Regions from separate parts of the Turicibacter sp. GALT-G1 genome, predicted to be linked through region 3. Evidence: riboswitches for the same ligand, from Rfam matches in the RefSeq annotation. Region 3 holds a riboswitch; each other region holds the start of a gene.
What was found. A riboswitch is a leader RNA that binds a small molecule or an ion and turns the genes downstream of it on or off. The one in region 3 is predicted to bind S-adenosylmethionine.
Positions count from the first base shown of each region.

Region 1: another riboswitch for S-adenosylmethionine. It lies ahead of metK (methionine adenosyltransferase); the one in region 3 lies ahead of NEH74_RS03380 (methionine ABC transporter ATP-binding protein).
Region 2: another riboswitch for S-adenosylmethionine. It lies ahead of NEH74_RS06265 (methionine ABC transporter ATP-binding protein); the one in region 3 lies ahead of NEH74_RS03380 (methionine ABC transporter ATP-binding protein).

Region 1 is NZ_JAMQUS010000027.1:63,837-66,112, forward strand. It holds gene metK (methionine adenosyltransferase) at 1-1,141, opposite strand, end outside; SAM riboswitch class I at 1,612-1,713, opposite strand; gene NEH74_RS05665 (DNA recombination protein RmuC) at 1,787-2,276, opposite strand, start outside.
Region 2 is NZ_JAMQUS010000031.1:24,397-26,672, forward strand. It holds gene NEH74_RS06260 (methionine ABC transporter permease) at 1-369, opposite strand, end outside; gene NEH74_RS06265 (methionine ABC transporter ATP-binding protein) at 369-1,382, opposite strand; SAM riboswitch class I at 1,506-1,606, opposite strand; gene NEH74_RS06270 (manganese efflux pump MntP family protein) at 1,811-2,276, shown strand, end outside.
Region 3 is NZ_JAMQUS010000015.1:55,492-57,767, forward strand. It holds gene NEH74_RS03380 (methionine ABC transporter ATP-binding protein) at 1-990, opposite strand, end outside; SAM riboswitch class I at 1,085-1,186, opposite strand; SAM riboswitch class I at 1,271-1,373, opposite strand; gene NEH74_RS03385 (DUF6320 domain-containing protein) at 1,479-2,141, opposite strand; gene NEH74_RS03390 (hypothetical protein) at 2,125-2,276, opposite strand, start outside.

The DNA.
Region 1 (2,276 bases), on a different contig from region 3:
AATCAACATCTGTACGTCCAAAGTGTCCGTAAGCAGCTGTTTGTTTATAAATCGGCTTACGTAAATCTAACATTTGGATGATTCCTGCTGGACGTAAGTCGAAGTTTTGACGAATAACTTCTACAATCTTGGCATTTGATACTTTTCCTGTTCCAAATGTATCAACCATGATTGAAGTTGGCTGAGCAACACCGATGGCATATGATAATTGAATTTCAATTTTATCAGCATATCCCGCTGCAACTAAGTTTTTAGCAACATAACGAGCTGCATAAGCTGCTGAACGGTCTACTTTAGTTGCATCTTTTCCAGAGAATGCTCCACCACCATGACGTGCATATCCTCCGTATGTATCAACGATAATTTTACGTCCTGTTAATCCAGCATCTCCGTGTGGTCCACCAATGACAAAGCGTCCTGTTGGATTAACTAAGTAGCGAGTATTTTCTGTTACTAAGTTTTGTGGTAACACTGCATCAAAGACATGTTTTTTAATATCTGCTTCGATTTGTTCGTGACTTACTTCTGGTGAATGTTGTGTTGAAAGTAAAACAGTATCGATTGCAACTGGTTTTCCTGCCTCATCATATTCAACTGTTACCTGTGTTTTACCATCTGGACGTAAGTAATCTAAGGTTCCATTTTTACGAACTTCAGTTAAACGACGAGATAATTTATGTGCTAATGAGATTGGTAAAGGCATATATTCTTCAGTTTCATTTGTGGCGAAACCAAACATTAATCCTTGATCCCCTGCACCAATTGCTTCAATTTGCTCATCAGTCATAATTCCTGTACGAGCTTCTAATGCTTGATCAACCCCCATTGCAATATCTACAGATTGTTCATCAATAGCTGTTAACACAGCACAAGTATCTGCATCAAACCCATATTTCGCACGGTTATATCCAATTTCACGAATTGTTTCACGAACAACCTTTTGGATATCAACATATGAAGAAGTAGTAATTTCTCCAAATACTAAGACTAATCCTGTTGTCACAGACGTTTCACAAGCAACGCGTGCCATAGGATCTTTTGCTAAGATAGCATCTAAAATTGAATCTGAGATTTGATCTGCAATCTTATCTGGATGCCCTTCTGTTACAGATTCTGATGTAAATAATCGACGTTCTGACATACTAATGTCCTCCTTCTAATTACACTAAGAAATACTCTATATTATTAAGTTCCTGACGAGAGATAATAGCTCGGGCCGGTTAATATTTAAAAATCATTAACAAAATCAATCATTCATACCTATAATGGACAATTTAAGAAAAATAATCCACCTTTTCTAAGTAATTCTTTTTTCTTTAACAAACTAGTACATATAATCTATCGCTGGCCGCTCAGATCATGAGCATACTAGCGGATAACATGGAAAGAACAACTTATAGTTTCACCTACGGTGTACAGTTTATCTAACTTTTACTCTGTTTAAAGAGATAAGCTTACATATAGCTCATCTAATGCGGTAAAACCACAAAGGCTGGTCGGATTCACTACTGCTCATCACTCCTTAGCACTTGAGTGGATAACCCCGAAGTTGTCCCTTTAGGCTAACAAAAAAAGTCCGCTATAAGCGGACTTGAATGACTGATTCAAACCCTCTTATTGCTCGAGTTAAACTCGCTTGGGTCGGCACCTTCCTATTCAAGGAGGTTGCCGCGACTTCATAGGCCCCTATGCCTCCATCGCTCTTAATAAGAGTATATTATTATATTTATTTTTAATTTCATTATTCATTATAAGAAAAAACTCGTAACTTGTCAATTATTAACGGTTATTCTTTAAAATCTAATTCAACATTTGAAATCGAATCAAAGCGAGTTCCAATTTTTTCAGTCGTAATATGAATCTCTTTGACATCTTTTGAAACTGTATCAATGTGTTTACTTAATTTATCCCAACGTTCCTTATATCGCTTAAATTCATCTCCTAATTTATTTAACTCTTGTTGAATGACTAAAGCATGACGATCGCGTTCAAGATTATTTATAATGACTTGAATCGTTGTTAAAGTCGACATTAAAGTTGTTGGAGAAACTAACCAAACTCGTCTTTGTTGAGCATATTCAATTAAATCAATATGGTAAGCATTAATCTCTGCAAAAATGGCCTCTGCTGGCAAAAATAAAATCGCCTGATCCGATGTTTCCTCCGGTGTAATATACTTCATGGCAATATCATCAATATGCTTTTTCACATCTTGTTTAAACTGCTTGGTGGCAATTTTACGTTCTACATCAGGTAAGTTACGATCCATCATTCGC
Region 2 (2,276 bases), on a different contig from region 3:
ACCTTTATCAATTTCGCGAAGCGCGATTTCAACAAGACGCCCATAGAAAGGAGCGGCTCCTATAATTAAAGCTGGTAGGGCTGCATTCGGCCCAAGGACCGTCCCAACTAAGAATTTTGTAAAGTTTAACAAAAGAATGATTAAAATGACAAATGGAATTGAACGAAAAATGTTAACAAATGCTGATAAAACACGATTAATCCATTTATTTTCTAAGAGTTGATTCGGTGCTGTTAAAAATAAGACTAACCCGATAATTAATCCTAAAATAAAGACGAAGATACCTGCGATAGCAGTCATATATAATGTTTCAAGCGTTGCCGAGAACATTTTATCCCATTTGACATTTGGTAGTAATAATAAAAACATTATGAAATCACCTCAACTTCTACCCCAACTTCTTTTAAATAATTAAGAGCTGGAATGATTTCTAGACCCGTAAGTTGAACATAAAGAGAACCGTAGCCACCCTCTTGAGTTTGTACGACCTTTCCTTGAATAATATTAATGTCCACTTGGTAGTTACGAATAACGTTTGTGATGAAAGGTTGTTCTGCTTTTTCTTTTAGATATTTCAGAAGAACAATTTTTCCTTTAGGGAACTTTTTAATTAGATGTTCGACCGTCTCAATTGAGTCATCTTCACTCGCTACTTGTTTAACGAAACGTTCAGTAACTGGATGCTGAGGATTAGAGAAAACCGTTAAGACATCTCCTTGTTCAACGATACGCCCACTTTCCATAATCGCCACATGATGACAAATTTTTTGAATCACATGCATTTCATGTGTGATTAGAACAATAGTTAAGTTATATTTTTTATTAATTTGAACAAGTAAATCTAAAATTTCATCTGTTGTTTGCGGATCAAGGGCTGAAGTGGCTTCATCACAAAGTAGAACTTTAGGATTGTTAGCCAATGCACGTGCAATCCCAACGCGTTGTTTTTGTCCACCACTCAATTGAGAGGGATAATTGTCTTCTTTTCCACTTAAACCAACTAATTGAATAAGTTCTAAAACTCGTGGCTTGATTTCTTCTTTTTTTACCCCTGCAATCTCAAGTGAGAAGGCGATATTTTCAAATACCGTACGTGACCAGAGTAAATTAAAGTGTTGAAAGACCATTCCAATTTGTTGTCGAGCTAATCGAAGCTCTTTAGAGGAGATTTGAGTTAAATCTTTCCCATCAATGGTAACTGTCCCTTCAGTTGGACGTTCCAGTAAGTTTAACATTCGAATTAGTGTACTTTTTCCAGCCCCACTGTAACCGATAATTCCGAATATTTCCCCTTTTCGGATAGATAAGTTAACCGAATCTACAGCAGTGACACATCCAGAATTCGTATTAAATATTTTTTTTATTTGATTAAGAACAATCATGAAATTCTCCCCTTTCGTTCTCTTAATCAGATGCTACAATTTTCTTATTTATGAAATAAAAAAACCTTTCTACTTCGATAAGCAGAAAGGTGTATTACATAATTTATATGTAGATCACACTTTCCCTTATCTTTCAGACAATGTCTGCAGGAATTGGCACCGTATCATGACTGATTGGTTGCCGGGCATCATCGGGCCTGTCCCTCCGCCTCTCGTGATAAGAGTTTGTTAAGTTGTATAAAATTGTAAATCTTAATAACTATTATAAATCCTATTTATGGAAAGTCAATTATTTTTTTCCACAAACAGGCCACATTTATTAAGTCTTATATAGGGATAATATGAGATAGAAAAATTTTAATCATATATTTGTAATCATTTCGATAAGATGTAAAGATAAAAGGAAACTAAAGTTGGGGTGAGAATCGTTGAAAGAATATTTAGTAGTTATCATGATAATGTCAGTTGCATTAGCTATGGATGCATTTGCGGTTGCTATTACATTAGGAATGGATGGATTAGCCCATACAGTGAGAGATCGTCTTAAAGTATCCATTAGTTTTGGCTTTTTTCAAGGTCTGTTATTTGTCATTGGAATTGTTTCATTAAAGTTTGTTAGTGGAGAAATCACGACGTATAATCATTTAATCGCTGGTGTGATTTTAATTATATTAGGTGTTAGAATGTTAAAAGAAGCTTTTGAAAGCTCGAAAGAAGAATATATTGAATCTCATGAGATGGGCTTCAATAAAAAAAAAGATTTATCCTTAAAGTTACTTGCGATGTTTGGGATAGCGACAAGTATCGATGCTTTAGCAGCGGGGATTACTTACGGGTTAATTTATGAACAATTAATTCTGGCTACTATTGTCATAGCAACTATTGCATTTTTAT
Region 3 (2,276 bases):
ATAGTTAATCGCACTAAAGATTTCTTCTTTGTTACCATGGAAGCTAACAATCAAATGACCAATCGGGGTCTTTTGAATAATCTCAATGCTTCCAAATAAAATACTTGCCTCTACATTAAATTGCTTTGATAACTTCGAAATAAAGGCATGTCCTGTTTGCTGACCAACAAATGAGATTTTAACTAGCTTCTCTAAGTGACTCAGTTCTTCTAGTGGTGCTCTTTCTGCTAATAACTCAAAGATTTTCTCATCTTGGAATAATGAGGACACAAAATCTTTTGTAATCTCTGATTGTGGATTTGAAAAGACACTAACAATATTTCCTTGTTCAATAATACGGCCCTTCTCCATGACCGCAACTTTATGACAAATCTCTTTAACCACTTCCATTTGATGCGTAATTAACACAATCGTTAATCCTAACTCTTTATTAATTTCTTTAAGAAGTTTTAAAATCGACTTTGTCGTCTGTGGATCAAGTGCAGATGTTGCCTCGTCGCATAATAGAACTTGAGGATCATTAGCCAATGCTCGTGCAATGGCCACACGTTGCTTTTGTCCCCCACTTAATTGGGAAGGATACACATCTGCTTTATCCTCTAGACCCACTAAATTCAAAAGACGTAGTACTTTTTCCTTCTTTTCTTCTTTACTAATTTTTTGACCTTTTAACGGATAAGCAACGTTATCAAAAACAGTTCGTGTCTTTAATAAATTGAAGTGCTGAAAAATCATCCCAATTTTGTGACGAGCTAATCTTAATTCTTTGGGCGATAATTGATTTAGCACTTGACGATTAACAATCACTTCACCTTCAGTTGGAACTTCTAAAAAATTTAAACATCGAATTAAAGTACTCTTGCCTGCACCACTATATCCAATAATCCCAAAAATTTCACCAGCTTCTACTGTCAAATTAACCTCTTTAACCGCTTCAACAATCTTCCCCTTTAGCGAAAAAGTTTTACTCACATTCTTCAGTTCAATCATATTGACTCTCCTTTCTTGCTGTTTCCAAAATAAAAACGGACTCCTTATGCTGATGAAAGAAGTCCGTTCAAATCTAAATAAATTCTCACTCACTCCCTCATCTTTCAGAATAGCTCTGTCGGATTTAGCACCTTTGTACATTGTACTGGTTGCTGAAGCTTCATCGGGCCTGTCCCTCCACTTCTCTCGATAAGGATTATTATTTAATTAAAAAAACTAAGGATTCCTTCTGAGAAATCAGAAGAACACCTTAGTTTAAAATCAGCATACTAACCTGTTCTCCTCATCTCTCAGAATAGTTCTGTCGGATTTAGCACCACTGTACATCTGTACTGGTTGCTGAAGCTTCATCGGGCCTGTCCCTCCACTTCTCTTTATAAGGAATCACGATTCAATTGGAATTATTTAACTTATGGATACTATAACATCTATTTTTCTATTTGTAAATCATTTCTTACATAATTTGTATTTTTTATCAAAAATATTAATTAATAATGAAATTTTTTCTTCAACTCATGAATCATCTGACGATCTGCAAAGAAGAATAAACCGACACAAGTAATGATCGTATAATAACTTCCAATAATAGCAATTTGACGAAACAGAATGACTTGGAAATAAATCATCGCCAAAATCACAATTCCCATCAATCCAAACATCAATTGATAAATAACTAAATCCGTAAATCGCTTTGAATTAAGAAGAATCATGACAGTAATTATAGTTGTTCCAGCCATTAACCCCAGCGGGAAAATAATCTCTAAAGACCACCCACTATATCCCAAAAAATAATCAATAATGATTGATAAAGCCGATATTCCAATAACCTGTGTTAAAATATTTGGACCAATATTTCTTTTCACACGTGATCCTAAAATAGCACTAATAGTTAAGTAAAGTGTTGCAGCTGTAATAATGAATACCCAATTCCATTGAAAATCTTGAAAAATCCCACTGATAAATGAGAAGGAGATAATCATCATCGCTAAAAAAATAATGGATTTTCGAATAGAAAAACGGCGTTTTTTTGCAAATTGCTCTGGATAATCTCGTTCAATTTCAAATTCAACCGACTCCAGTGATTGCCCACAAAGTGGACAGTTATTCAATTGATTTTGTACTTTCATCTGACATTTAGAACAATATTTCATGATTAAATTCCTCATTACAAGAGATTGTTATATCAATCCCGTATTTTTTTAAAAATCTGAAAAAGTATCTTTGAATATCTGTTTCCTCTAAAGAAGAAGTAAATGTTAAAACGAATTGATCATTACAAGAAATAA